One region of the Streptomyces sp. NPDC101227 genome, then DNA from elsewhere that is predicted to be linked to it. Evidence: riboswitches for the same ligand, from Rfam matches in the RefSeq annotation. Region 1 holds a riboswitch; each other region holds the start of a gene.
The links. Region 1 has a riboswitch for cyclic di-AMP ahead of ACIRPT_RS09910 (transglycosylase family protein). Riboswitches for the same ligand answer to the same signal wherever they lie in the genome.
Positions count from the first base shown of each region.

Region 2: it holds a riboswitch for cyclic di-AMP, as region 1 does, so the genes downstream of both, ACIRPT_RS03745 (C40 family peptidase) here and ACIRPT_RS09910 (transglycosylase family protein) in region 1, are expected to answer to the same signal.
Region 3: it holds a riboswitch for cyclic di-AMP, as region 1 does, so the genes downstream of both, ACIRPT_RS23250 (M23 family metallopeptidase) here and ACIRPT_RS09910 (transglycosylase family protein) in region 1, are expected to answer to the same signal.
Region 4: it holds a riboswitch for cyclic di-AMP, as region 1 does, so the genes downstream of both, ACIRPT_RS16320 (NlpC/P60 family protein) here and ACIRPT_RS09910 (transglycosylase family protein) in region 1, are expected to answer to the same signal.

Region 1 covers NZ_JBIWOD010000004.1:69,404-76,413, forward strand. The annotation lists gene ACIRPT_RS09890 (exopolyphosphatase) at 1-658, opposite strand, end outside; gene ACIRPT_RS09895 (DUF501 domain-containing protein) at 655-1,236, opposite strand; gene ACIRPT_RS09900 (septum formation initiator family protein) at 1,359-1,826, opposite strand; gene eno (phosphopyruvate hydratase) at 1,979-3,259, opposite strand; gene ACIRPT_RS09910 (transglycosylase family protein) at 3,635-4,282, opposite strand; cyclic di-AMP (ydaO/yuaA leader) riboswitch at 4,290-4,499, opposite strand; gene ACIRPT_RS09915 (transglycosylase family protein) at 4,711-5,658, opposite strand; gene ACIRPT_RS09920 (cytochrome P450) at 6,023-7,010, opposite strand, start outside.
Region 2 covers NZ_JBIWOD010000001.1:808,045-815,054, reverse strand. The annotation lists gene ACIRPT_RS03755 (ATP-dependent Clp protease proteolytic subunit) at 54-689, shown strand; gene ACIRPT_RS03750 (hypothetical protein) at 696-1,004, shown strand; cyclic di-AMP (ydaO/yuaA leader) riboswitch at 1,284-1,484, shown strand; gene ACIRPT_RS03745 (C40 family peptidase) at 1,488-1,961, shown strand; gene ACIRPT_RS03740 (LysE family translocator) at 2,133-2,792, opposite strand; gene ACIRPT_RS03735 (LysR family transcriptional regulator) at 2,881-3,798, shown strand; gene ACIRPT_RS03730 (ATP-binding protein) at 3,823-4,251, opposite strand; gene ACIRPT_RS03725 (8-amino-7-oxononanoate synthase) at 4,439-5,683, opposite strand; gene bioB (biotin synthase BioB) at 5,823-6,977, shown strand; gene ACIRPT_RS03715 (adenosylmethionine--8-amino-7-oxononanoate transaminase) at 6,970-7,010, shown strand, end outside.
Region 3 covers NZ_JBIWOD010000009.1:327,289-334,298, reverse strand. The annotation lists gene ACIRPT_RS23265 (MrcB family domain-containing protein) at 1-8, opposite strand, end outside; gene ACIRPT_RS23260 (hypothetical protein) at 302-604, shown strand; gene ACIRPT_RS23255 (aldo/keto reductase) at 687-1,628, opposite strand; gene ACIRPT_RS23250 (M23 family metallopeptidase) at 1,747-2,925, opposite strand; cyclic di-AMP (ydaO/yuaA leader) riboswitch at 2,937-3,070, opposite strand; gene ACIRPT_RS23245 (DUF2332 family protein) at 3,564-4,721, shown strand; gene ACIRPT_RS23240 (PP2C family protein-serine/threonine phosphatase) at 4,763-5,902, opposite strand; tRNA gene ACIRPT_RS23235 (tRNA-Lys) at 6,144-6,216, opposite strand; gene ACIRPT_RS23230 (DEAD/DEAH box helicase) at 6,411-7,010, opposite strand, start outside.
Region 4 covers NZ_JBIWOD010000006.1:266,233-273,242, reverse strand. The annotation lists gene pcrA (DNA helicase PcrA) at 1-1,507, opposite strand, end outside; cyclic di-AMP (ydaO/yuaA leader) riboswitch at 1,715-1,899, shown strand; gene ACIRPT_RS16320 (NlpC/P60 family protein) at 1,907-3,073, shown strand; gene ACIRPT_RS16315 (hypothetical protein) at 3,331-3,684, opposite strand; gene ACIRPT_RS16310 (NlpC/P60 family protein) at 3,918-5,006, shown strand; gene ACIRPT_RS16305 (alpha/beta hydrolase) at 5,249-6,373, opposite strand; gene ACIRPT_RS16300 (LuxR C-terminal-related transcriptional regulator) at 6,627-7,010, opposite strand, start outside.

The DNA.
Region 1 (7,010 bases):
AGCCGGCCAGGCCGACGAGGGTGGCGGCCTGGGTGACGGGGACCGCTTCCTCGGCGTGGTCCAGGGCCGCGGCGATATCGGCCTTCATCGCGGCGATCTGGCCGGGAGTCGGCGGGTCGCTGATCTTGCCCTCGTGGACGAGGTGGCGTTCCGTCATGCGGACGCAGCCGACGTCGACGGAGCGGGCGGCCCGGACCGAGCCATCGCCCAGGACGAATTCGGTGGAGCCGCCGCCGATGTCCACGACGAGGTAGGGCGGCGGCACGTCGTCGCGGCCGGCCAGTTCCTTCGTCGCGCCGTTGTAGGAGAAAGCGGCCTCCTGGTCGCCGGTGATCACCTCGGGCTCGACGCCCAGGATGTCGACCACGCCGCGGACGAAGTCCTCGCGGTTCTCGGCGTCGCGGGAGGCGGAGGTGGCCACGAAGCGGAGGTGTTCGGCGCCCAGTTCCTGGATCACCGCGGCGTACTCGCGGCAGGCGGCGAAGGTGCGCTCCAGCGCCTCGGGGGCCAGCCGGCCGGTCCGGTCGACGCCCTGGCCCAGCCGGACGATCTGCATCCGGCGGTCCAGGTCCGTCAGCTCGCCGGTCGCGGGGTCCAGGTCCGCGACCAGCAGCCGGATGGAGTTCGTACCGCAGTCGATGGCGGCGACCCGCTTCACTTGGCGTCTCCTTCGGGGGCGTCCGGGGCTTCGGGGGTGGTGCCCTTGGCTTCTGGGGCGTCCGGGCACGGGCTGACGCACGGGCCCTTCATCCACCATTCCGGGAGCATGGCGATGGCCTCGTCGCCCAGCGGGTTGACCCCGGGCCCCGCCGCGAGCGAGTGACCGACGAGGACGTGCAGGCACTTGACCCGGTCGGGCATGCCGCCCGCGCTCGGGAACCCCTGCAGCACCTCGATGGCGTCCCGGCGCCGGATGTAGTCCTCATGGGCCGCGCGGTAGGCGGCGGCCAGCTCCGGGTCGGTCTTCAGCCGCTCGCTCATCTCCTTCATCACGCCGTTGGCCTCCAGCGTGCCGATCGCGGAGGCCGCGCGCGGGCAGGTGAGGTAGTAGAGCGTGGGGAAGGGCGTGCCGTCCTCCAGGCGGGGCGCCGTCTCGACGACGTCCGGCTGCCCGCAGGGACAGCGGTGCGCGATGGTGCGCAGGCCGCGCGGCGGGCGGCCCAGCTGCTCCTTGAAGGCGGCGATGTCCGCGGCGGTGGGCTCGGTGGGCTCGGTCTGGGGCGGGGCGGTGTCCATGTGCGCTTTCGGTGGGGAGGGGTGAGGTGGAGGTGGGCGGCGAGGGGTGTCGGCTCCCCTCTTATGACAGTACGGGCTGCCGCCGCCCGGCCGTGTGGGCCAGGGCTCCGTGACCGTACCGGCTATGGCTTGTCCGCGGCATCGACGCCCGCCCAAAGGGTCTCGTACCAGGGGCGCTGGGCCGCCCGGGGCGCCTTCTTGGCCGGGCCGGTGCCGGAGCTGTCCTGGACGATGTAGCCGGTTTCGCCCGGCATGACGAAGTGCAGATGGCGGCGGGCCTGCTGTTCGACGTAGGCCGGGTCCTGCCAGCGGGCCTTCTGGTCGCGGAGGCCGTCCAGCGTCCTGGCCGCGTTGTCGGCCTTACGGCGCTGGTCGGCGATGTCCGAGCGCTGGGAGACGTACTGCCGTATCGGGTAGGCGAGCGCGACGACCAGCGAGCACATCACCAGGGCCAGCAGCGCGGCGCGGCCGGTGAGGCGGTTGCGGCGCGGCGGGCGGGCGCGGTAGACGCGGGCGGCCGCCCCGGACTCGACAAGCGCAGTGCCGAGCGCCTTGAGCCGGGTCGCGGTCGAGAACCGGTCCGCGGGCACGTCGCCTCCCCTTCCGTCGTCCGGACGCCTTAACCACGTACGTCCCCGGCAACGGTACGGGACCGTTGCCGGGGACGCAGGAAGGCGGCTGCATTACCGCATCAGAGCCTGACCGTGCCGTCGGCCCTCGCTGTGCTCAGCGGTTCGGGGAACTACTTACCGAAGCGCGGGAAGGCCGAACGGCCCGCGTACACCGCCGCATCGTCGAGGATCTCCTCGATGCGCAGCAGCTGGTTGTACTTGGCGACGCGCTCGGAACGGGCCGGGGCGCCGGTCTTGATCTGGCCGCAGTTGGTGGCGACGGCGAGGTCGGCGATGGTGACGTCCTCGGTCTCACCGGAGCGGTGCGACATCATGCACTTGAAGCCGTTGCGCTGGGCCAGCTCGACGGCGTCCAGGGTCTCGGTCAGCGAGCCGATCTGGTTGACCTTGACCAGGAGGGCGTTGGCGGAGTTCTCCTCGATGCCGCGGGCGAGGCGCTCGGGGTTGGTGACGAAGAGGTCGTCGCCGACGAGCTGGACCTTGGCGCCCAGCTTCTCGGTGATGACGTTCCAGCCGGCCCAGTCGTCCTCGAACAGCGGGTCCTCGATGGAGACCAGCGGGTAGGCCGCCACCAGCTCCTCGTAGTACTCGGTCATCTCGGCGGCCGAGCGGTCCTTGCCCTCGAACTGGTACTTGCCGTCCTTGTAGAACTCGGAGGCGGCGACGTCCAGCGCCAGCGCGATGTCCTGGCCGGGGGCGTAACCGGCTTCCTTGATGGCCTCGAGGATGAGGTCGAGGGCCTCGCGGTTGGAGCCCAGGTTCGGGGCGAAGCCGCCCTCGTCGCCGAGGCCGGTGGCCAGGCCCTTGGCCTTCAGGACCTTCTTGAGGGTGTGGTAGACCTCGGTGCCCCAGCGCAGCGCCTCGGAGAAGGACTCCGCGCCGATCGGGGCGATCATGAACTCCTGGATGTCCACGTTGGAGTCGGCGTGCGACCCACCGTTGAGGATGTTCATCATCGGGACGGGCAGGACGTGCGCGTTCGGGCCGCCGAGGTAGCGGAACAGCGGCAGGTCGCTGGCCTCGGAGGCGGCGTGCGCGACGGCGAGGGAGACGCCGAGGATGGCGTTGGCGCCGAGCGAGCCCTTGTTGTCGGTGGCGTCCAGGTCGAACATCGCCTGGTCGATCAGCCGCTGCTCGGTCGCGTCGTAGCCGACGAGCTCCGGGCCGATCTGCTCGATGACGGCCAGGACGGCCTTCTCCACGCCCTTGCCCAGGTAACGGTTCGGGTCGCCGTCGCGGAGCTCGATGGCCTCGAAGGCGCCGGTCGAGGCACCGGACGGCACGGCGGCACGGCCGGTGCTGCCGTCGTCGAGGCCGACCTCGACCTCGACCGTGGGATTACCTCGCGAGTCGAGAATTTCGCGGGCTACGACGACGTCGATGGACGGCACGTTGTCTCCTTCGTGGGTGTCTGGAGTTCTGCAGCACGAGCCTAACGGGCCCGGGGAGGTCCGCTCGCCGTTGGCCCGCTCCGTGGGACGAAAAGAGGCCCAGATGCCCATTTCCCGGGGCGTTTAGGAGCATTGTTCGCTGCACAGGAAAAAGCGCGGGAAGCCGCTGGTGACGGGTTCCGGTGGCCCGGAGCGCGGCGCGGCGCGCGGTGTGGCGTACGCGGTGGCCTACGGAGTCGCGTATGCGGTCGCCGTAGGCAGTCGCGTATGGAGAAGCCCCGCCGCGGCGCGCGGGGGGAAGCGCGCCGGGCGGGGCCGGCTCGGGGAGGCAGCGGGCCGCTCGCTCGGGCCCGCGGGAGTCCCGGTGGGGGCGGCTCAGATGCTGAGCTGCTGGCCCGGGAAGATCAGGTTCGGGTTGCCGCCGATGACGGACTTGTTGTGGGCGTAGACCGTCTTCCAGGTGGTGCCGTGCGCCTTGGCGATCTTGGCGAGGGTGTCACCGGCCTTGACGGTGTAGTTGCCGTGGCCGTGCGCCTTCTTCGGAGCCGGCTGGACCTTCTCCTGCTTCGGCGCGGCGGGCTGGGTGTGCTTCGGCGCGGGCTGGGCCTTCTTGACCTCGGCCTTGGTGGAGGTGTTGAGGTCGGGGGACGGGCCACCGGCGGTCAGGTTGCCGGCGCCGGCGCAGGACCAGGCGCCCGGGCCCTGGATGGCGAGGAGCTTCTCGGCGGCGGCGATCTGCTGGGCCTTGGTGGCCAGGTCGGCGCGGGCCGCGTACTGGGTGCCACCGGCGGCGGCCCAGCTGGAGTTCGAGAACTGGAGGCCGCCGTAGTAGCCGTTGCCGGTGTTGATCGACCAGTTGCCGCCGGACTCGCACTGGGCGACCTTGTCCCAGGTGGCGACGGAGGCGGCCGAGGCGGAGGTGGCGCCCATCATCGGGACGGCGACGGCGGCACCGGCGACACCGGCGAGGGTGGCGATGCGGACGGCCTTGGACGGACGACGGTGCTTGCCCTTGTTCAGCATGGTTCGTTCGTTTCCTCACCGATGCCTACGAGGTGAGCTGTCGGGTTCGGGTCGTGTGAGTACCCGGCCGCGTGTGCAGCACACGCGGCTTCACCCCAAGCCGGTTGACCCGCTTTCACGGGTGGGGCCGGCACTTACCTTGGGTCCCCCGCTCCTGCCTTCGGCGCTTGCGCGTCGAGTGCCTGCGATCACCGGCAGGATTCGGCGTGTGATCGAAGGGCCCGCTTTGGCGAGCGGTCCCGACCGTAATCAGTAATCCGCTTGGTGTTCAAACCCCACTATCTGAACCAAGTTGACCGTTTTTGATCATCGGAGGCTCATATTTCCGCAGGTGGGCCGGGGTGCGGATTCCGGCCGACGAGCCGGACACCGCACCCCGGAACGAGACGCTTGTCTCACTTTCGCCAAAAGGGACGAACTGGCGGTAACTACCCTGCCGCGTGCCCGAGATCGAGCAGCTGACCTGGGTGGATCAGGTCCGCGTCGGCCCCGACGACCTTCTCGTTGCGGTCATAGAGCGCGGGCCAGCCGCCCGGCAGATCGTGGGTCTCGGCGATGCCTGACAGGGTGTCACCGGGGCGGACGGTGTAGTCGGCGGCGGGGGCGGACGGGTCCGCACCGGGGCGCGTGCCGGGGTCCGTACGGCGCTCCTCGCCGCCGCGGGAGGCGTGGCGGCCGGCGGGCCGGCCGTCGTCGCCCGCGCCCTTGCCGTCGCCGCCGTGGCTCTTGCCGTCCTTGCCGTGCTCGGCGTCCGGGCCCTCGTCGGTGCCGCCGCGGTGCTTGCCCTTGGCGGGAGCCTCCGGACCGGCGGGGCCGTCCTGGTCGTCCGTGTCGCTGTCGTCGTCGCCCGCGTGGGAGGGGGCGGACGGGTCCGCGGGGTCCGAGGCGTCGGGGGTCGACGGGGACGGCGTGGGCGACGCGTCGTCGGAGGGATCGCCGGAGGGATCGCCGGAGTGGTCGCCATAGGGGCCATCGGAGGAATCGTCCGACGGGCCGGAGCGGCCGGTGTCCGACGGGCCGGGCCGCGGGATGCTCGTACTGCCCGGGTCGACCTCCGGCGCCCGGCCGTCCTTGGTCAGTCCGGCGTTCACCGCGCAGCTCGGCCAGGCGTCCGGGCCGCGGTCGTCGAGGATGGACTCGGCGACGGCTATCTGCTCGGAGCGGCTGGCGAGGTCCGGGCGCGAGGCGTACGAGGTGCCGCCGTACTGCTCCCACATCTCCTGGGTCAGCTGGAGGCCGCCGTAGAAGCCGTTGCCGGAGGCCGCGCTCCACATTCCGCCGCTCTCGCACTGCGCGACCTTGTCCCAGGTCGCGGTGTCGGCGGCGTGTGCACCGCTCGCGGCGAACAGCGGCAGTGCGAGGCCGGCGCCGGTCACTCCCGCCGTGACAAAGATGGCCGGTGCCTGACGGGGGCGACGGTGTCGGCCGTTCCCGGAGCGCATGCGGTTGCCTTTCGAGCGGCGGAAGACGTGCTGGAGTTGTCTGCCGAACCGGCACGGTGAGGCGAACGGACGCGACGAACCATGCGACCCGTCGAACCCGTGCGGCCTGTCGAACCCGTGGCCGATTCGGTGGGTCGAAAGGTAGCCGGGGTCACGGGTAGTCACAAGTCGGTGTAGCCGAGATCACGCAGAGGTCACGCGGCTGACGTTCCGTCACTTCGCGGTCATAGCTGGTCAGAGCCGCCGATTCGGTACCTCCGGCCCTGACCGTCGACAGGCCGTCGGTCAGGGCCACCGGTCACGGCCGCTCGGCGGAAACCTCCGGCGTGAACTCCACCGGCAGCGACCGCAGTCCGCGCATGATGAGCCCGCCGCGCCAGCGCAAATCGTCAGGTTCCGCGGCAAGCCGGATGTCCGGGAGGCGGGTCAGCAGCGTGGCGAGGGCGGCCTGCCCCTCCAGCCGGGCGAGCGGCGCGCCCAGGCAGTAGTGGATGCCGTGCCCGTAGCCGAGGTGCTGGTTGTCCCGCCGGGTGAGGTCGAGGACGTCCGGGTCGGCGAAGCGTGCGGGATCGCGGTCGGCGGCGGCGAGCACCACCAGGACGGGGTCCCCCTCGGCGATCCGCTGCCCGCCCAGCGTCAGCTCCTCGGTGGCGAACCGCCAGGTCGCCAGCTCCACGGGGCCGTCGTACCGCAGCAGTTCCTCGATGCCGGTGGCGAGCAGATCGGTGTCGCCGGCCGCGATCGACTTCTGCAGCAGCTCGCGCTGGGCGGGGTGGCGCAGCAGCTGGTAGGTGCCGTTGCCGATGAGGTTCACGGTCGTCTCGAAGCCGGCGAAGAGCAGGATGAACGCCATCGCGGCGACCTCGTTCTCGGTGAGGTGCTCGCCATGGTCGGAGGCCCGGATCAGCGCGGAGATCAGGTCCTCGTCCGGGTCCGGCCGCTCCCCGAGGACCTCGCGCTTGCGATGGATCAGCTCGGCGAGATAGCCACGCATCTTCTTCACGGAACGAGCGACTCCGCCCCGCGGGCCCCCGCCGTGCCGGATCATCATCCCCGCCCAGTCGCGGAAGTCGTCCTGGTCCTCGCGCGGTACGCCCAGCAGGTCGCAGATCGCGTAGATGGGGAGCGGGAAGGCGAATTCATGGATCAGATCCGCCTCCCCGCGTTCCGCGAACCCGTCGATGAGGCGGTCGGTCAGCTCCTGTACGCGGGGGGCGAAGGCCGCGACCCGGCGCGGGGTGAACGCCTTGGAGACGAGACGGCGCAGCCGGGTGTGATCCGGGGGG
Region 2 (7,010 bases), on a different contig from region 1:
CTAACGGGATGTACATCCTGTACATTTTTTACAGAGAAGCAGAAGGAGCAGTCATGCTGCGACCGACGGCCCGCTATGTCCTGCCGGAGTTCACCGAGCGCACCACCGACGGCGTGCGCACCCTGGACCCGTACTCCAAGCTGCTGAGCGAGCGCATCATCTTCCTGGGCACCACGGTCGACGACACCTCCGCCAACGACGTGATGGCGCAGCTCATCCACCTGGAACACGCCGCTCCGGACCAGGACATCTCGCTCTACATCAACTCCCCCGGCGGCTCCTTCACCGCGATGACCGCGATCTACGACACGATGCGGTTCGTCTCCTGCGACATCGCGACGGTGTGCCTGGGGCAGGCCGCCTCCGCGGCCGCGGTGCTGCTGGCCGCCGGCACGCCGGGCAAGCGGATGGCCCTGCCGAGCGCCCGCATCCTCATCCACCAGCCGTCACTGCCCGAGCCGATCGAGGGCCAGGCCTCCGATCTGCAGATCCAGGCGACGGAACTGCTGCGCACCCGCGACAAACTGGAGGAGCTGCTGGCCCTGCACACCGGACAGCCGCGCGAACTGATCGCCAGGGACATCGAGCGCGACAAGATCTTCGACGCCCACGGCGCCCAGGAGTACGGCCTGATCGACGGCCTCACCCGCGGCCGCAAGCAGCCGGCCGCCCAGCTCGGCGCGCGGTGAACTCAGGTGCTGCCACCGGAGCTGCCGCCGCTGCCCGCGCTGACCCGGGCCGAGGGTGAAGTGATCGACCGGTACTTGGAGGTACTGGACCTGTTGGGCCGGATCAATCCGGCGCGCGGAAACGGCACTTACAGCGGCCTGCGCGCGGCTCAGGCACTGGTCGGCAAGGCGGCCGGACTGCGCGACGCGCTGGCGCTGATGCATCAGCGCGGCGAGAGCGAGCTGCATTCCGGGACGCTGACGCGGGCGCTGCGGGTCCTGGACGGCGAACGCCGGGCCCGGCTGGTCGCGGTACCGCCGCAGCCCGAGCCGTGATCCGACACGCGCCCGGCCGAGGAGCCCGTACGGCGTAACAGACGCGCTCGTTACAGGGAGTCGACGATTTGCAGAGCGCACCCGGTTGTCACGCGGCAGTTGACGCGTCACCCCTGGTCCCGGGCTCACCCTCCGCCGACTCCACCTCGTGAAAACCGACATAAGTCACCATTCGGTGTAAATGTGACCAATGTCACGCAGCGCATTTCTTACCGGATTTCGGGCGGTGGCGGCGTGAAGATCCCTCCACGACAAGGCCCCGCCACCGCGACGGGGCGGTCCGGGCGGACGCCTAATCCTGCCGCCGTCCGGATGTCAGGTCGACGCGGTTGGATCGGCAGGAGCGGAGGACCCGAGCACGACGGGGCCCCGGCACTCGTGGCCGAGGGCTCCTTGGGGTGAAGCCGTACGCACGGCCGGGCACTCTTCGCCTGCCCGAACCCGACAGGTCCCCCTTCGCAGGCGGCTGACGAAGGGTTGCGCATGAGCATGCGTGGACATCTGCCGCATCTGCTGGCACGCGCCGGCACCGTTTCCGCCCTCACGATGGTCACGATCACGGGCACCACTGTGGCGCCAGGAGCGACCGCCGACGCCGAGGCGGCCGCCGTCTCCTCGAAGGCCCTGCGGATCGCCGCCTCGAAGCGGGGCTCCCCCTACCAGTGGGGCGCCCAAGGCCCACACCGCTTCGACTGTTCGGGGCTGACTAGGTACTCGTTCAAGCACGCGGGCAAGGCGCTGCCACGGACCGCGGCCGCGCAGTACAACGACACCAGCCATGTCACCCGAGCGGCGCGCAGAAGCGGCGATCTGGTCTTCTTCCATGGCGGCCGCGGCGTGTACCACGTCGGCATCTACGCGGGCAGCGGCCGGATCTGGCATGCGCCGAAGGAGGGAGCGGTGGTCCGGCTGGAGAGGATCTGGAGCTCCGCCGTCTGGTACGGGCGGGTGGGCTGACCTGCGGCGATCGGCAGGTCACGGTCAATTGTCAGTGGCCTTGGGTACGTTGGCGAAGTGACCGGCGAACTGAGCGAGCCATTGATGGCGGCGGCGTGCGGGAGCTTCCCGCCCGCCGCCGGTCCGGTAACCGCGCCGCCCGCGCCGGGGGCTCACGCCGGCCCCGGCGGCTCAGGTGAGGACCAGCTCGGCGAGCAGAATGCCGCCCAGGGCGGTCAGCAGCGCTCCCGTGGTGGCCTCCAGGGCGCGGGACACCCGCGGACGGCGCAGCCAGGCGCCGAGCCGGTCGACGAGCAGCGCCACGGCGGGAAACCACACCGCCGCCATGCCGACGACGATGGCCGCCAGCAGCAGGGTCCGGGGCAGCGCGGGCTGCCCCGCCGGGACGAACTGCGGCAGCAGGCTGAGGAAGAGAACGGGGGCCTTGGGGTTGAGCGCATTGGTGAAGAAGCCCTGGCGCAGATATGGCGCGGTGCCGGGGCCGGCCGTCGGGTGCGGACCGGGGGCCCCGCCCTGCGCGCCGGCCGCCTGCCGGTCGGCCGCAGGGCGGCGGGCGACCGCGATCAGTGCACGGGCGCCGAGATACAACAGATAGGCACCGCCCAGGAGTTGGACGGTCTCGAACAGCGCGGGCACGGCCACCAGCACCGCCGCCAGCCCGGCCACCGCCAGCGCGGTGTGCACGAGCAGTCCGCCCGCGACCCCGAAGGCGGTCGCCACCCCCGCCCGGCGCGAGGCGAGTGCGTTGCGCACCACGACCGCGAAGTCCGCGCCCGGCATGGCGACCATGCCCGCGGCGATGCCGGTGAAAGCCATCAGATGTCCGTCCATGACAGCAGCATCGCCCGTCGGAGCCTTTAATAGGTATTGGCAATCTCCTGGGTCAGCCTGAAGAGGTTCTTAAGGGAGGCGGGTCTCTGTGTACGACCCCACGCGGCTGGCCGCCCTGGTGGCCGTGGCGGAGGCCGGCTCGATCACCCGGGCCGCCGAGCGGCTCGGCTACACCGCGCCCGCGCTCTCCCAGCAGCTCACCAAGCTGGAGCGGGAGACGGGGACGGCGCTGCTGGTGCGCCACCACCGCGGCGCCCGGCTGACGGCGGCCGGTGAGCTGCTGCTCGTACGGGCCCGGCGGGTGCTGGACGAGCTGGACCTGGCGCGGCACGAGCTGTCCCGGCTGGCGGGGCTGTCGGGCGGCCGGCTGCGGGTGGGCACGTTCGAGACGGCCGGTACGCATCTGCTGCCGCCCGCGCTGAGCGCGTTCCGGCGGGCCCACCCGGATGTGGAGCTGAGCGTGACGGAGTTCGTACCACCTCAGGAGATGACGGCGGTGGCGCTCGGCGAGGTGGATCTGGCGCTGACGCATGAGTATGTGCCGGGCGAGGCGGTGCCGGTGCCGGACGGGGTGCGGCTGGCGCCGCTGCTGACCGAGGAGCTGGTGCTGGTCACGGCCCCCGGGCATGCGCTGTCGGCGGGCAGCGGGCGGCTGGCGCTGTCGGAGCTGGCCGGGCAGCCGCTGGTCAGCATGGCGCCGGCCAATCCCAACCGGCGCGCGGTGGAGGCGGCGCTGGCGGCCGCGGGGGCGAGCGTGGCCGTGCGCTGCGAGTCACCGGGCTACGGGGTGGTGTGTGCCCTGGTGAGCGCCGGCCTCGGGGTGGCGGTGGTGCCGCAGATGATGGCGACCGGTTCGGTGACCCCGCTGGGCATCCGCCCGCTGGATCCGCCCGAGCTGCACCGCACGATCTCCGTTGCCTACCGCGCGGGCGGCGGCACCCCGGCCGCGGACACCCTGCGGGCCCTGCTGCACGGCGCGTTCACCCGCAAGTCCGGGGCGCCATGACGGGTGACGCGCCCCTGCGGCGCGTCAGCGGACGCCGACCGTCCACGGCATCGCGATGCTGACGGTCTTCCCGCCGCACGCGGTGGGCACGACGCTCAGCCGGCCGCCGGATTCCGCCGCGAGCGAGCGGATGATGACCATGCCGCGTCCGTTGTCCTGCTGGACGGCGGCGGGCAGCCGCCGCGGCCGGCGCGGGTGGCTGTCGGTGACGCCGATCCGCAGCAGCTGCGCGCGGTCGAGGCGGAGGGCGACGGTGAAGGTCGGGGACTGGCCGAAGGTGTGCTGGACGGCGTTGGTGGCGAGCTCGGAGACGATCAGGCGGACGGCGTCGGCGTACTCCGTGTCGGCGGGCAGGCCCCATGCGGCGAGCACCTCGAGCACATGCCTGCGGGCGAGGGATACCGAGGCCGGGGCGCTCGGCAGGGTGAGTGAGGATTCCTGGTGGTCTGCCATCGTGACGCCGTCCCTTTCCCGCCGGGGCCGTGGCGGATGTCCGCCGGGGCCCCGGGCCGGTGCTGTGCGCGCCAGAGTGTCACCCTTGCCGACGGTGTTGCGGCCGATCCACCGAGATGTGCGGATATATGTCGCCCAATGCGGTGAACTCTGCGACACAAGACGGCATTTGGGCTGCCAGAGAGGCTCAGGTCGGCGGTGCGGTCGCGGTGATCACGGCCACCGCCGTGTCGACCTGCTCGCTCGTCAGGTCCGCCCGGGCGGTGAGCCGCAGCCGGGAGATCCCGTCCGGAACGGACGGTGGCCGGAAACAGCCGACCGCGAGTCCCGCCTCCCGGCAATCGGCCGCCCAGCGGACCGCCTTTTCCGGAGAGGGGGCCCGTACGGAAACCACGGCGGCATCCGGCCGTACGGCCACCAGACCGGCCGCGGTGAGCCGGGCGTGCAGCTCCCGGGCCACCCCGCGGACCCGGGTGGCGCGCTCCGGTTCGCGGTGCAGCAGCCGCAGCGCCGCGAGCGCGCCACCGGCCGCCGCCGGGGCCAGCCCGGTGTCGAAGATGAACGAGCGGGCGGTGTTGACCAGATGCTCGATGACCCGCGCCGGGCCGAGCACGGCGCCACCCTGGGAGCCGAGCGATTTGGAGAGCGTCACGGTGGTCACCACATCGGCGTCCCCGGCCAGTCCGGCGGCCGCCATCGCGCCGCGGCCCCCCTCGCCCAGGATGCCCAGGCCGTGCGCGTCATCGACGACGAGGGCCGCGCCGTGTGCCCGGCAGGCGGCGGTGAGGGCGGTCAGCGGCGCGGCGTCACCGTCGACCGAGAACACCGAGTCGGTGACGGCGAGCGCCCGGCCGTCGTGGCCGCCGAGCGCTTCGCGTACGGCCTCCGGGTCGGCGTGCGGGACGACCGCCGTACGGGCCCGCGAGAGGCGGCAGCCGTCGATCAGGGAGGCGTGGTTGCCCGCGTCCGAGACGACGAGGGTGCCCTGGGCGGTGAGTGCGGTGATGGCCGCGAGGTTGGCGGCGTAGCCGGAGGACAGGACGAGGGCCGCCTCGAAGCCGCAGAACGCGGCGAGTTCGGCCTCCAGCCGGGCGTGCAGTTCGGTGCTGCCGGTGACCAGCCGGGATCCGGTGGCGCCGGCGCCCCACTGGCGGGCGGCCCGGGCCGCGCCATCGGTGACCTCGGGGTGCCGGGCGAGTCCCAGGTAGTCGTTGCCGGCGAGGTCCAGCAGCGGGGAGTCGGCGGGCCGCGGGCGCAGCGTACGGACCAGCCCGGCCCGCCGGCGTTCGGCGCGCGCCTCGTCGATCCAGTCGAAGGCCGCGCCCCGCGTCCGCCGGGAGGGCTCGGCGGGCGTCGCGGGCGAGGCGTCGCGGAGCGGCGACGGGGCGGAGTCCTGAAGCATCGGCGTCCTTCGTCTGGCGGCCTCGTCCATCGGCCTCGATTGTGGGCTGTCGATAGACGTTAGCGGTCGTTCCGCACGGCCACGGTGTGGCGATACACACACCCCGAACACGCCGTGTTGTGGGAATCCTCCTTGGCCGGGGGCGGTGGCGTACGTCAGGATCAACGCCATGGACCTGTTGAACACGCTGGTGGACAAGGGACTGCGGCGCGAGTTGCCGACCCGCGAAGAGGCGCTCGCCGTGCTGGCGACGTCCGATGACGAACTGCTCGATGTCGTGGCCGCGGCCGGAAAGGTACGCCGCCAGTGGTTCGGGCGGCGGGTCAAGCTCAACTATCTCGTCAACCTCAAGTCCGGTCTGTGCCCTGAGGACTGCTCATACTGCTCCCAGCGGCTGGGGTCGAAGGCCGAGATCCTCAAGTACACCTGGCTCAAGCCCGATGACGCCTCCAAGGCGGCCGCCGCCGGGGTGGCCGGCGGCGCCAAGCGGGTCTGCCTGGTGGCCAGTGGCCGCGGGCCCACCGACAAGGACGTGGACCGCGTCTCGGACACCATCTCCGCCATCAAGGAGCAGAACGAGGGCGTCGAGGTGTGCGCCTGTCTCGGCCTGCTCTCCGACGGCCAGGCCGAACGTCTGCGCACGGCGGGCGCCGATGCGTACAACCACAACCTCAATACCTCAGAAGCCACTTACGGCGACATCTGCACCACACACGACTTCTCCGACCGGGTCTCCACGGTCCAGCAGGCCCAGGCGGCGGGCATGTCCGCCTGCTCGGGACTGATCGCCGGAATGGGCGAAAGCGACGCAGACCTGGTCGATGTGGTCTTCGCGCTGCGCGAGCTGGACCCGGACTCCGTCCCGGTGAACTTCCTGATCCCCTTCGAGGGCACCCCCCTCGCCAAGGAATGGAACCTCACGCCGCAGCGCGCGCTGCGCATCCTGGCAATGGTCCGGTTCGTCTGCCCGGACGTGGAGGTACGGCTCGCCGGTGGCCGCGAGGTGCATCTGCGCAGCATGCAGCCGCTCGCCCTGCACCTGGTCAACTCCATCTTCCTCGGCGACTACCTGACCAGCGAGGGCCAGGCCGGCAAGGACGACCTGGCGATGATCGCGGACGCCGGGTTCGAGGTCGAGGGCACGGACACCACGACGCTGCCGGAGCACCGTACGGACGCGGAGCAGGGCACGGACGCCGTACCCGAGCCGGCCGCCGAGGTCGCCGCCGCCACGGTCGCCGCGCCCCCCTCCGACGAGACCCGCCGGGACCTGGTCTCGGTGCGCCGCCGCGGCGCCGGTACCGACCTTCCGCCCAATGCCTGAGCCGGCCCTCACCCCTGGGGAACTCCTCTCACT
Region 3 (7,010 bases), on a different contig from region 1:
ATACCCATGGCCAAAAAACTAACGAGACTCCACGGGTCACGGATGACGTTCACGCCAAGTCGATGGTTTCCAGCAGCATTCATGGACCAGCTGGGATGCGGTACGGGACCTCAGTAGCAACACCTTCCTCGAGTGTGCCTTCCGCCTAAGGGACCTGGGTCTTTTTGACGGCCACATTGTCCGCGACGTCGAGACCACCAGCCATCTAGATGGGCCGGCCGGACGGTCGACCGCCCCGCTCCCTCCGATCCACCGCGCGTAAAGTCAGGACGGCTTGTCCCTTGATGAGGAGGTTGTGGTGATGGCTGGAGTTCCGACCGCAATAGTGGCCGCAAGCGGCATCATCGGCGGCTATGGCGTGGCCCGCTGGACGAAGAAGCGGCCACTAGGCGGTGTGGTGCTGGCTGCGGCGGGGGCCGTGGCGGGCAGGGAGTGGCTGCGGAAGGCCGGTGGGCCCACGGCGGCGGGGCTCGGTGGGGCCTATGTGGCCGCCTTCGCCGGCTCCCACCCCCTCGCCAAGAAGATCGGGGCCTGGCCCGCGGTGTTTGCGGTGGCGGGTGGGGTTGCCGTGGCGTCGTGGGCGGTGGTGGATCGGCGGGGGTAGGTGGGTCGAGGCGGGTACGGGGCCGGCGGGGCCGAGGTGCCGCCGGCCCCGTCCGCGCGTCGAGGTCGAGGAGGTCGGGCCGTTACGCCGACGCCTCGTTGAGGAGGGTCAGTTCGGTCTCTGTGAGGGTCAGGTCGGTGACCGCCAGGAGGGCCGGGAGCTGAGCGACCGTGCGGGCGCTGGCGATCGGGGCGGCGACCGTGGGCCGTGCGGCGAGCCAGGCGAGGGCGACGGTGGCGACCTCGGCGTCGTGGGCGGCGGCGACGGTGTCGAGGGCCTGGAGGACGCGGGGGCCACGGTCGGTGGACAGGTACTGGGCGGCGCCTGTGGAGCGGGCGCTGTCCACGGTGGTGCCCGGGCGGTACTTGCCGGTCAGGAAGCCGGAGGCGAGGGCGTAGTACGGGACCGCGGCCACGCCGTGGCGGGCGGCCACGTCGGCGAGCTCGCCCTCGTAGGTGTCGCGGGAGACCAGGTTGTAGTGGGGCTGGAGGGCCACGTAACGGGCCACGCCCTCGCGGGCGGAGAAGGCCAGGGACTCCTCCAGGCGCTTCGCCGAGATGTTGGAGGCGGCGATCTCGCGGACCTTGCCGGCCCGGACGAGGTCGTCGAGGGCCGTGAGGAATTCCCCGACCTCGAGGGACTCGTCGTCGTAGTGGGTGTAGTAGAGGTCTATGTAGTCGGTGCGCAGGCGCGTGAGGGACGCGTCGACCGCGGTCTTGATGGTGGCGGCGGACAGGCCCTTGAGGTCGGGGCGGGCGCCCACCTTGGTGGCGATGACGACGTCGGAGCGGTTGCCGCGGGAGGCCAGCCAGTTGCCGATGACGGTCTCCGACTCACCGCCCTGGTTGCCGGGGACCCAGGCCGAGTAGACGTCGGCGGTGTCGATGAAGTTGCCCCCGCCGGCCACGTACGCGTCGAGTACGGCGAAGGATTCGGCCTCGTCCGCCGTCCAGCCGAAGACGTTGCCACCGAGGGAGAGGGGCGAGACGGAGAGCGAGCCGAGGGGGGTGCGTGTTGCGGTCATGCGTTGTTGCAGCGTTGGGGGGAGGGAAGTTATTCCCGGGAGCTGCTCCGGGATGTTGTTCCCGGGAGGTGCTCCGGCAGGTCGCTTCGGGAGGTTGTTCGCCTCCCCCCCCGTCACATCAGACGTTCAGCCCGTGGTCCCGCAGCCACGGCATCGGGTCGATCGGATCGCCGGCTCCCGGGCGGACCTCCAGGTGGAGGTGCGGGCCGGTGACGTTGCCGGTGGCGCCGACGCGGGCTATGACGTCGCCGGTGCTGACCTTGCCGGAGGTCTTCACCATGGACGACAGGTGGCAGAACCAGAGTTCGGTGCCGTCGTCGAGGGTGACGACGAGGCGGTAGCCGTACGAACCGGCCCAGCCCGCCTGCGTGATGGTGCCGGAGTGAACCGCCCTGACGGGAGTGCCGGTCGGTGCGGCGAAGTCCTGCCCGGTGTGGTCCGCCGCCCAGCGGTCGCCCGCCTGGCCGAAGCTGGCGGTGAGGGTGTAGGAGGCCACCGGGGTGATGAAGCTCTTGGCCAGTTCGGCGAGGCGCTCGGCCTCGGCCTTCTTGCGCGCCGCCTCCGCCGCCTGCCGCTTGGCCTCGAGCTCCGCCGCCCGCTTGGCGGCCGCGGCCTTCTCGGCGGCGGCGTGGTGCGCGGTGGCGTCCTTCTCGGCCCGGTCGACGGCGGCGGTTTCGGCGGCCTCGCGCTGCTCCTGCTCGGCGGCGCCCTGCTGCGCGTCGGCCTGCTGGAGGATGCGGTGGCGCAGCGCCTCGCCGGCGCCGGTGCCCTGGGCCGCCTCGTGCTGGGTGAGGCCCGCCTGGGAGAGGGGGCCGGCGGCGTGGGGGGACGAGGAGTCGGCGCCCGTACCGGAGCCCGACGGCCCGGAGTCGGATATGAGGCCGCCTATGCCGGGGAGGGACTCGGCGTCCGGCAGCTTCTCGGCGATGTCGTGGGCCATGCCGCCGATGTCGGGCATGGAGATCGGGACCGGCGGGCGGCCCTCGGCCGATGCCATGCCGCCCGCGCCGACCGCCGCGATGACGCCGACGCCCAGGACCGTACCGCTGCGTGCGAGTCCGCCGCCGCGCTGTTTGGCCACCCGGTGCTTGCCGCGGACGGACCGGACGGACTCCTCGGTGGGGTTCCACTCTTCCCACGGTCCGTCGCCGTCGCGCGCGCCGTCGCGCTCGCGGTCGCGGACGCCGCCCTGGTAGACGACTCCGGGGCCCTCGAAACGGCCTCCGTCGTCGAACGGACCCCGGTCATCGAGGTGGGCGGCGGACGGAACCTCGGGGGCAGGCCTGTTGGACGCCACTGGGGCGCACTCCTTTCCTTCCTTCACGCCTACCGGGTTAGCTGACGGGTTCGGAGCAGGAAGGTCTCCTACGGGCGCCTCTGGTGGGAGGCGTCCGATTCACCCCAAGGTGGTGGTTCCCCGGTTCCCTCGGTGCAGTTCATGCATGCCGTACAGATGGTGCGGATCGTGCGTATGGTGCAGATGACGCGGACAGCACGGGCGGCGCGGGGGCGCGGGTCGCATGGAACGAGCGGTCGTGCGGTGCGGTGCCGGTCGGCGATGTTCAGTGCCCACTGGCGCCCGTCCGTGCACATGCGCTCGATCCGTACGGGTGCTCCTGCGTGCCGTGATGACGTGCGACGTGCATGGCGTGCGCTTGCGGGATTCGGCGTAGGCGCGCGGCGCCGCCTCTGCGACGGCTGGGACGACCGCGCTCCGTTATCGGACAGTAATAGAGATCGCCGCCATTTTCCAAGCCTTCCGGGGAATCCGTATGCGCTCCGCATGAGCTTTGGCATGGACTTTTTCGCCCACGAGGGTCACAAAGGGGGCGAGTTGACCGGGCCCGGCTAAACGATCTTCCGGTGATTGTGCGTCAGTTGTTATGCGGAGGGGTGCCCGCTCATTACGCAGCGTGAGAGCAGTAACGTCGGATCATGGTCGTCAACGTGGTCAACGTCGTGAACAGCGCGCAGACAGTGGCGGATCGGTACCGGGAGTTCTCCTGGCAGCAGGCGCGGGGACGGTCCGACGCCCACGCGGAGTTGACCGCCCGGATCAGCCACGACGCCGAGTTCTGCGATCTGTTGTCGGGATCGCTGCCGGCCGGGAACAAACAGCGGCCCACCCTCCTCCTGGCCGCCGTCCGCTATCTCGACGGGCCGCACGCCGAGCTGGGACCGCGCGACGAGACGGCCTACGGACGCTGGCGCGAGTGGACCGTCCGGCACTGGGACGAGGTCCGTGCCGTCATCATGCGGCGCGCCGACCGGACCGGCGAACCGGCGCACTGCGCCACGCTGCTGCCGCTGCTCGCCCGCCTGCCGCAGCCGCTGGCGCTGCTGGAGGTCGGGGCGGCGGCGGGCCTGTGCCTGCAGCCCGATCGGTACCGCTACCGGTACGAGGGGGACGGCGCGGGCCCCGGAACGGAATTCGGGGCGCCCGGGAGCCCGGTGACCTTCGTGTGCCGTACGAGCACCGCAGGCCCCGGCCACGCCCCGGGCCCCGCCCCCGTCGCGCCGGCAGCCCTCACCCGCCTCCCCGACATCGTCTGGCGCGCCGGCATCGACCCCGACCCGCTCGACCCGGTCGCCGAACGCGACGACCTCCGCTGGCTCCAGGCCCTGCGCTGGCCCGCGGACGAGAGCCACGGCGCCCACGGCGCCTACAGCCCCCACAGCCAGGACCGTGCCGACCGGCTCGCGGCCGCCGTGGAAGCCGTACGCCCCGCGCCCCGCCCCCGGATCGTGCGCGGCGATCTCCTCGACGAGCTGCCCGCGCTGGCCGCCGAGGCCCCGTCCGAGGCGACGCTGGTCATCTTCCACACGGCCGTCCTGGGCACCCTCCCGCTCGCCCGCCGCGAGGAGTTCGCCGCTCTCGTACGGTCGCTGCTCGCCGAGCGGGACGGCCCCGGCCACTGGATCTCCCACGAGCACCACACCGTCCTCCCCTGGATCGCCGCCCCGGCCCAGCACGCCCCGCGCCCCGAGGACGCCCACCTGCTGACCCTCGCGCTGGACGAGCGCCCGGTCGCCCTCACCGGCCCGGACGGCGCGAGCCTGCGCCTGCTCACCGAGAACACACCCGCCGGATGAACCGCACCCGCCGGACGATCTAGCCACACCCGCCGGACGAGCTACTCCCCCAGCGGCCGCTGCACCGCCAGCAGCGCCATGTCGTCCGCCTGCGGCCCGCCCGTGTGCCGGGCGACGTCGTCGACCAGCACGTCCAGAAGGACATCCGGTCCCGGGAAGTGACGGCCGCGCAGCCGGTCCGGCGCGTCGTAGAAGCGGCCGGCCCGGTCCCTGGCCTCGGTCACCCCGTCCGTGAACAGCAGCAACAGCGAACCGGCCGGGAAGAACGTCTCGTCCACCCGGTCCGGCCACCCCGCGATCTCGCTCATCCCCAGCGGCAGCGCGGGCGAGGCGGGGCTCAGCTCGCACAGCCCGCCGTCGGGGGCGAGCAGCAGCGGGGCCGGATGACCACGGTTGAGGACGCGCAGTACGGAGTGCGTGCCGGACGGGATCTCCGCCAGGACGGCCGTGGTGAACCCCTCGACCTGGTCCAGCCCCGCGCGCCGCCCGCCCTCCCGTTGCAGCGCCCGCTCCAGCCGGCCCGCCACCGCCTCCAGGGTGGCCTCCTGTTCCGCCGCCTCCCGGAAGGCGCCGATGACGACCACCGCGGCCTCCACCGCCTCCAGCCCCTTGCCCCGGACATCGCCGACGATCAGCCGTACGCCGTGCGGCGTCTCCTGCACCGCGTAGAGGTCGCCGCCGATCCGGGCGTCGGCCTGCGCGGCCACATAGCGCGCCGCGACCGCGAGCCCGCCGATCCGGTCGGGCGGGGTGGGCAGCAGGGCGAGCTGGGCGGCCTCGGCGACATCGCGTACGGAGGCGAGCCGGGCGTCGCTGCGCCGGACGACCCGGTTGATGCCGAGCGCGAGAAAAGCGACGACGAAGACGGTCAGGGCCTCGGTGACCGACTCGGTGTTGTCCTTCGTGCTGTGGTACATGACGACCACGTACTCGCTCACGGCCGCGGCGATCACCGTGACGGCCGTGGCACGCAGGGAGAAGAGGGGCGCCGCGATCAAGGGAGCCGCGGAGAAGAACGGCGCGGCGGTGTACTGGGGCGGCGTGCTCATGTCGAACGCGAAGCCGCCGACGATCAGGACGGCGGGGAGCCAGCGGGCCAGGCGACGGCCGAGCGGGGTCATCCCGGCGCGGCGCGCCGCCCGCTCCTGTGCACCCGTACGGTTCCCGCCGCCTCCAAGCATCCGCACCGGCCTCTTCTCACCGCCAAGGCTGTCGACTCCCAAGGGTTTCGGGTGCGCGGCCGGTCAGCGAATTGTCCTGGGCCGTACGGGTCACGCGAGTCCGGGCACCGAAGCGGAAGGACCGGCCGCGGCTGCACGGGGCCGGTGGCGCGGATATGCGAAAGGCCCCGGCCGCTCTCGCGTACCGGGGCCAATCCACTGGTCACAGCCCCACAGGACGTCAGAACCAGCACTCAACCGGTGGGCCATCAGGGGCTCGAACCCTGAACCAATGGATTAAAAGTCCACTGCTCTGCCAATTGAGCTAATGGCCCGCACCGAGCAGCATAGCCCGAGGACGCGCCGCAGCCCGAAGGCATTACCCATTGGCCCCCTCGACGGGCCGCCCGGACTCCTCGACGGGGCCGGAGAAACCGGCGTCACCGCCGCCCGCGCGGCACCCAACGCGCAGGGCCCGTACGGCACTTGCGTGTCGTACGAGCCCTGCGGTGGATCAGCGGATCAGCGATCAGCCGTTGCGCTTCCAGCGCGGCTTGTCCTCGCGGCGGCCGAAGGAGCCGGTCGCGGTGCCGGAGCCACGGTGGCCGTGGGGGCGGTCGCCGCCACCGGAGCGGTAGCCGCCGCCGGAGGGACGGCCACCGGAGCGGTCGTCACGGTTGAACGGGCGGTCGCCGCCACCGGAACGGTAGCCACCGGAGGGACGGCCGGCGGAGCGGTCGTCACGGTTGAACGGGCGGCTCGGGCGGTCGCCGCGGTCACGGTTGAAGCCGCCACCGGAACGGTCGTCACGACGGTCGAAGGAACGGCCACCGGAACGGTCGTCACGACGGTCGAAGGAACGGCCACCGGAACGGTCGTCACGACGGTCGTCACGGCGGTCGAAGGAACGGCCACCGGAACGGTCGTCACGACGGTCGCGGTTGAAACCGCCACCGGAACGGTCATCGCGACGGTCGCGGTTGAAGCCACCGCCGGAGCGGTCGTCACGACGGTCGAAGGAACGGCCACCGGAACGGTCGTCACGACGGTCGCGGTTGAAACCGCCACCGGAACGGTCGTCACGACGGTCGAAGGAACGGCCGGCCGGACGGTCGTCGCGGCGCTCCCG
Region 4 (7,010 bases), on a different contig from region 1:
CGTCGATCATGGCCTCGGCGCGCTCGCCGATGCCGCGCTTGGGGACGTTCAGGATCCGGCGCAGCGGGACGGTGTCCTCGGGGTTGGCGAGCACCCGCAGATAGGCGAGGACGTCGCGGACCTCCTTGCGCTCGTAGAAGCGCACGCCGCCGACGACCTTGTAGGGCAGCCCGACCCGGATGAAGATCTCTTCGAAGACGCGGGACTGGGCGTTGGTGCGGTAGAAGACGGCGACATCGCCGGACTTGGCGTCTCCGGCGTCCGTGAGCCGGTCGATCTCGTCGGCGACGAACTGCGCCTCGTCGTGCTCGGTGTCCGCGACATAGCCGGTGATCTTGGGGCCGGCGCCGGCGTCGGTCCAGAGGTTCTTGGGGCGGCGGTTCTCGTTGCGCTCGATGACGGCGTTGGCGGCGGACAGGATCGTCTGCGACGAGCGGTAGTTCTGCTCCAGCAGGATCGTGGTGGCGTCCGGGTAGTCCTCCTCGAACTGGAGGATGTTGCGGATCGTGGCGCCGCGGAACGCGTAGATCGACTGGTCGGCGTCACCGACGACGCACAGCTCGGCGGCGGGCATCTCGTCCGTGCCCGGGCCGACCAGCTCGCGGACGAGGGTGTACTGGGCGTGGTTGGTGTCCTGGTACTCGTCGACGAGGACATGGCGGAAGCGGCGGCGGTAGTGCTCGGCGACATCCGGGAAGGCCTGGAGCAGATTGACCGTCGTCATGATGATGTCGTCGAAGTCCAGGGCGTTGGCCTCGCGCAGCCGCGACTGGTACATCGCATAGGCCTCGGCCAGGGTCTTCTCGAAGCCGTCGGCGGCCGTCCCGGCGAAGGTCTCCTCGTCGATGAGCTCGTTCTTGAGGTTGGAGATCTTCGCGCTGAAGGACTTGGGCGGGAAGCGCTTGGGGTCCAGGTCGAGGTCGCGGCAGACCAGGGCCATCAGGCGCTTGGAGTCGGCGGCGTCGTAGATCGAGAAGGACGAGGTGAAGCCGAGCTTCTTGGACTCGCGGCGCAGGATGCGGACGCAGGCGCTGTGGAAGGTGGAGACCCACATGGCGTTGGCGCGGGGCCCGACGAGGTCCTCGACGCGCTCCTTCATCTCGCCCGCGGCCTTGTTCGTGAACGTGATCGCGAGGATCTGGCCGGGGTGGACATGGCGCTCGGCGAGCAGATGCGCGATGCGGTGGGTGAGCACCCGGGTCTTGCCGGAGCCGGCGCCGGCGACGATCAGCAGCGGGCTGCCGTGATGCGCCACGGCGGCCTTCTGCTCGTCGTTGAGCCCCTCGAGCAGCGCGGCGGGGTCGACGACGGGGCGGGCGGCGCCGTCGCGGTAGTACGCCTCCTGGGGCACCGGTGCGTCGAAATTCCCGTGGAACTTTCCGTCGAAGAGGTCAGCGGGAATCTCCTCCGGGGCCGGGCCGTGCTCGTCCTCGGGGGGCGGCGGGGGCTCGTCCTCGTGCTTGGGGCCGAGGTCCGCCAGGAAGCTGTCGTCAAAGAGGCTGCTCATCGCCCACCGAGTCTAGGCCGCCGCACTGACAGCCCGCCGCCACCTCTCCAGATCCGGCCCCCGGCCCGCGGCCCGCATCCCCGAGATCGCGTTAAGGTCACAAAAAGGTTTCGGGCATATCGAACATCAGCCTTCACAGGAGTCACACGAGTTGGCTACCGTGCCTGCTCGGGCAGCCCGTTTCCCCGCGGACGACAGCGTCTGCACGGGCCGCCTCCGCCGAGTCCGGCCCTGCCACCAGGCACCCGGAGCCGGGGACCCACCAGCACCACCGGGGTGAATCGGCCGGTGCGGCCGCCAGCAGCGGACGCATCGACCGTAGGGCAAGCCTTCCGTCATCGACACCGCCCGAACCCGACAGCTAACCCGGTAGGCGGTCCACGGAAGGAGTCGCCGGCCTTGGCGTCGCACCGCAAGCCGCGCACCCGCATACTCACCTCGCCCGGGAGCCGTCGTACGGCCGCCGGGCTCACCACTGCCGCCCTCGCCTCGGTCACCCTGCTCTCGCAGTCCGCCGACGCCGCCCCCAGGGCTCCCAAGCCCACCATCGAAGAGGTCAAGCAGAAGGTCGACGGGCTCTACCGTCAGGCCGAGGTGGCCACCCAGAAGTACAACGCCGCCAAGGAGGGCGCCGAGCACCAGCGCGCCACCGTCAACGGCCTGCTCGACGCCGCCGCCAAGCGCGCACAGAAGATGAACGAGTCCCGGCGCGAGCTGGGCACCTTCGCCTCCGCGCAGTACCGCACCGGCGGGATGAACCCCACGACGCAGCTGATGCTCGCCAAGGACCCGCAGGAATTCTTCGACCGTACGCACCTGATGGAGCGGCTCACCGGCCGGCAGAAGCAGGCGGTCACCGACTACCAGGAGCAGCAGGCGGCCGCCGCCCGGCAGCGGGCCAAGGCGACCTCCAGCCTGGAGCAGCTCCAGAGGACGCAGACCTCGCTGCAGGAGTCCAAGCGGTCCGTCCAGGAGAAGCTGGCCGAGGCGCGGCAGCTGCTGTCCCGGCTGACCGCGCAGGAGAAGGCGCGGCTGGCGGAGCTGGAGCGCCAGAAGGAGGCGGCCGCCAAGCGCCGGGCCGATGAGCTGGCGCGGCAGCAGGCCGAGAAGGCGCGCCAGCAGGCGGAGAAGGAGCGCCAGCAGCGCCAGAGCGGCGGCAGCACGACGGGCGGCGGCTCGACCGGTGGCGGCTCCACCAGCGGCGGGTCGACCAGCTCCACCCAGGTGGAGAAGGTGCTCGCCTTTGCCCGCGCCCAGATAGGCAAGCCGTACGTCTGGGGCGCGACCGGCCCGAGCTCCTACGACTGCTCGGGCCTGACCGCGGCGGCGTGGAAGGCGGCCGGGGTCGATCTGCCGCGTACGACGTGGGACCAGGTCAAGGTCGGCCAGCGGGTCGCGACCAGCGACCTCAAGCCCGGTGACCTGGTGTTCTTCTTCGACGACATCAGCCACGTAGGCATTTACATAGGCGACGGCAAGATGATCCACGCACCGCACCCGGGCGCCAACGTCCGGGTGGAGTCGATCTACTACGACCCGATCTACGGGAGCGTGCGGCCGGCCTGAGCGGCGGCTGAGCGGCTGGTTCGAACGACTTCGCCCCCTACGGGGCTCCCCTAAGGGGGCCGCAGGCCCCTACCGCACAACTGCCCCGGACCCACCCCCCACACGCCACCGCGCGGTCGTCCTCTCGAAGGGACGACCGCGCGGTGAGCCGTATGTAGCGGGTGCCCGGTCCGGGGGCCGGGGTGGACGCCGGAGCCGAGGTGCGGGCGTCGAAGCCGGGTTCCGGGCGGCCGGAGCCGAACTCCGCAGGGCCGGTCTCAGGTCCAGAGCACCGCGATGAAGATGTTGGCCATCGTGAGCCCGCCGACGGCACCGAAGAGCGGCTTGGCGATCTTCTCCTCGTCCCGCTTGACGTAGACCAGCGCCAGGATCACCACCAGGACGGCCATCTTGATGGCGATCTTGATGTTGTTGACCGGCTGGTCCTGGGCCTGGTTCAGCCCGACCAGCACGATGCCGGTGACCAGCATCGTCAGCGCGCCGTGCAGCATGGCCGGCACGAAGCGGGCGGCCCCCGCGCTCATCGCCTTCATCTGGGTGAGGAAGCCGCCCAGCAGGGAGGCGATGCCGATGATGTGCAGGCCGACGAAGATATTGATTACTACGTCCATAGTGCGGGATCGTATCCGCCGCATATCACGCGCCTTCCGGCAGGGCGCCGGTAATCGCCGCTTCGATCATGGCAGGCCGCGCACGGCCCCGTACGCGGCGGACACTCGCTCATCCGCCCGCCACTCGCGGTCGAAAGCCGTCAATTCCGGCCAACTGGGCGCTATGCCGTGACGTGCAGGTTTACCGTCCTCACTCCAGGCGGCCGACGAATGCGCGGCCCGTACGGAAGGAAGTGACGGCCACCGTGGCGTCGCACCGCAAGACCAAGCAGCACCCGCCGGCACCGCTGGGCGGCGCCCGCACCGCCCGCACCGCCCGCACCGCCCGTACGGCCCGCACCGCCCGTACGGCCGCCGCCCTGGCCCTTGCCGGTGCCGCGGGCGTCGCCGCCTTCGACGGCACCGGCCAGGCCGCTCCCCGCCCCACCCCCGCCCAGGTCAAGGGCCGGGTCGACGCGCTGTACCAGGAGGCAGAGGTGGCGACGCAGCACTACAACGGCGCCAAGGAACAGGCCGATGCCGCACGCGCGGAGCTGAGCCGGCTCCAGGACGAGGCCGCCCGCCGGACCCAGAAACTCAACGCCGCCAAGGCCCAGCTGGGCACGATGGCCGGAAACCAGTACCGCTCCGGCGGCGTGGACCCGACCGTACGGCTGATGATGTCCGCCGATCCGCAGCGCTATCTGGACGGCGCCACGATCCTGGAGCGCGCGGGCAGCCATCAGGCGAACGCGGTGGCCGGATATGCGCGCCGGCTCGGCAGCGTCCGTCAGATCCGCGACCGCGCCGAGGCCACCGCGGAGCGGCTGGAGCGCACCGAGGGCACGCTGCGGCGCCAACGCGTCACGATCGTACGGAAACTGGACTCCGCCGAGGCGCTGCTCAACCGGCTGACGGAGCAGCAGCGGCGGCGGATGACGCCCGAGGCCGACCCGTCCGGGGCCCCGGACGACGCCGGAGCGCAGGCGCCCAACTCCCGTGCCGCGCACGCCGTTTCGTTCGCCTACGCCGCGCTCGGCAAGCCGTACGTCTGGGGCGCGACCGGCCCCTCGGCGTTCGACTGCTCCGGCCTGACCCAGGCCGCCTGGAAGTCCGGCGGCGTCTCGCTGCCCCGCACGACCTACACCCAGATCGGCTCCGGGCCGCGCATCGACCGGTCCCAGCTCGCCCCGGGTGACCTGGTGTTCTTCTATTCCGGGATCAGCCATGTGGGCCTCTACATCGGCGACGGCAAGATGATCCACGCCCCGCATCCGGGGGCCCCGGTCCGCATCGCCCCCATCGACGAGATGCCCTTCGCGGCGGCGACCCGGCCGGCCTGATCCCCGGCAGCGGGCCGGCCTCAGAAGTCGACGTCGCCGTCAGACCGGCGTTACCGAGTCCCGTGTGTACGCGGCACCGGAGAAGTACGGCCGCACGCCGGCAGCTACGTCGACACGGGCCGCGCCCACGGTGGCTGACAGCCTCTCAGCCCCTCAGCACCCGATGGGCCCTCCGCCTCCGCAGGGGTGCCGCCCCGGGGGCTCTGTCTTCGGCCAGTTCGCGGCCGGTTGGTGCGGCGCTCTCAGGATCTGACCTGCAGGCCGAGCCACCGGAAGATCTCCGGCACCTGGGTGCGCCACACCGCCGTCGTGTGACCGCCCGCGTTGGCCGCGATCTGCTGCACGGTAACCGTCGTCGGACGCTTCGCGATCTGCTGGAGGCCGATGCCCGCCTGGTAGCCGTCGCCCGCCGCGCCCGAGACGAACAGGGCCGTACGCGGCGGCCGGCCGGCGGCGTTGGCGGCCTTCAGGATGTGCAGCGGGTTGGACTCGATGCGCAGCTTGGGGTCCTTGCCGGCGAGGGAGTCGGGCTCCAGTGCCGGGTCGTTGTAGCCGGACATGGCGACGGCGGCGCGGTAGCGGTCCGGGTGAGACAGCGCGAGCTTGGCGGCGCAGTGCGCGCCCGCCGAATAGCCCGCCAGCGCCCAGGAGTCCGGCCTGCCGCCGGCCCGGAAGTTGTCGATGACCATCTGGCGCACGTCGACGGTCAGCCAGCTGTCGGCGTTGACCTTGCCGGGAATGTTGACGCAACCGGTGTCGGCGCCGGTGAGGATGTTCGTCCGCGGAGACACCAGGATGAACGGCTTGATCTCGCCGCGCTGCATCAGCGGGCGGAGCTGCTCGCCGACGTGCAGCGCTCCGTACCAGGCCTTGGCCGAGCCGGGGTAGCCGGGCAGCAGCTCGACCACGGGGAACTTCTTGTTCCGGTAGGCGGGGTCGTTGTACTGCGGCGGCAGCCATACGTAGACCTCGCCGCTGACGCCCGAGATCCGGCCCTTGAGGTCGGTCATCTGGACACCTGGGCCCATCCTGGCGTCGTCCGCGGGGCGGAAGCGCTGGAGCTGCTTGGGCTCGTTCTTGAGCTTCCGGCCGCCCAGCCCGTCCGGGCCCAGGTCCTGCGCCGCCTGGATGTGGCTGTCGGTGCCGAGCAGGTCGCCCCAGGTGTCGTAGAGGTTGTTGGCGTTGTTGACCAGGACGAACACCACGGTGATGGCGGTGACCTGGGCGAACAGCAGCATCAGCAGCCGGGCGAGGGTACGTATCAGGGGCGGCCCGGCTATCCGTCCCCACAGGACGAGCGGCAGGATGACGGCGGCTGTCAGAAGCGCGAGGGAGGTGAGGAAGAAGGGCGTGCCCGTCAGGCTCATCGGGGTCTCGCTTCCAGGACATGTACGCGAAGGACGTGGGGTGTGGTTCTGGCCCCGCCTTCGGCAGTGAGCCTCTCCGCGCCCTTAGATGGTGATCCGCGTGGTCCTGGTTGCCCGTCTTTGGCCCTTCTTTACGACACCTCGCCGCGCCTCTCGGTACGGCCTCGGTACGGCTTTCGCCATGCCTCTGCGTGCGCCCTTTGCTGTGCCTCCGCGTCCGCGTCCGCCGTTCGCTGTGCCTCCGCGTCCGCGCTCAGACCAGCCGCCGGGCCGCCGCCCAGCGCGTCAGCTCATGCCGGTTGGACAGCTGGAGCTTCCTCAGCACCGCCGAGACATGCGATTCCACCGTCTTCACCGAGATGAACAGCTGCTTGCCGACCTCCTTGTACGCATATCCGCGCGCGATCAGCCGCAGCACCTCGCGCTCGCGCTGGGTGAGGCGGTCCATGTCCTCGTCGATCGGCGGGGCGTCCGAGGAGGCGAAGGCGTCCAGGACGAAGCCGGCCAGCCGCGGGGAGAAGACCGCGTCGCCATCGGCAACCCGGAAGATCGCGTTGACCAGGTCCGTGCCCGTGATCGTCTTGGTGACATAGCCGCGGGCACCGCCGCGGATGACGCCGATGACGTCCTCGGCGGC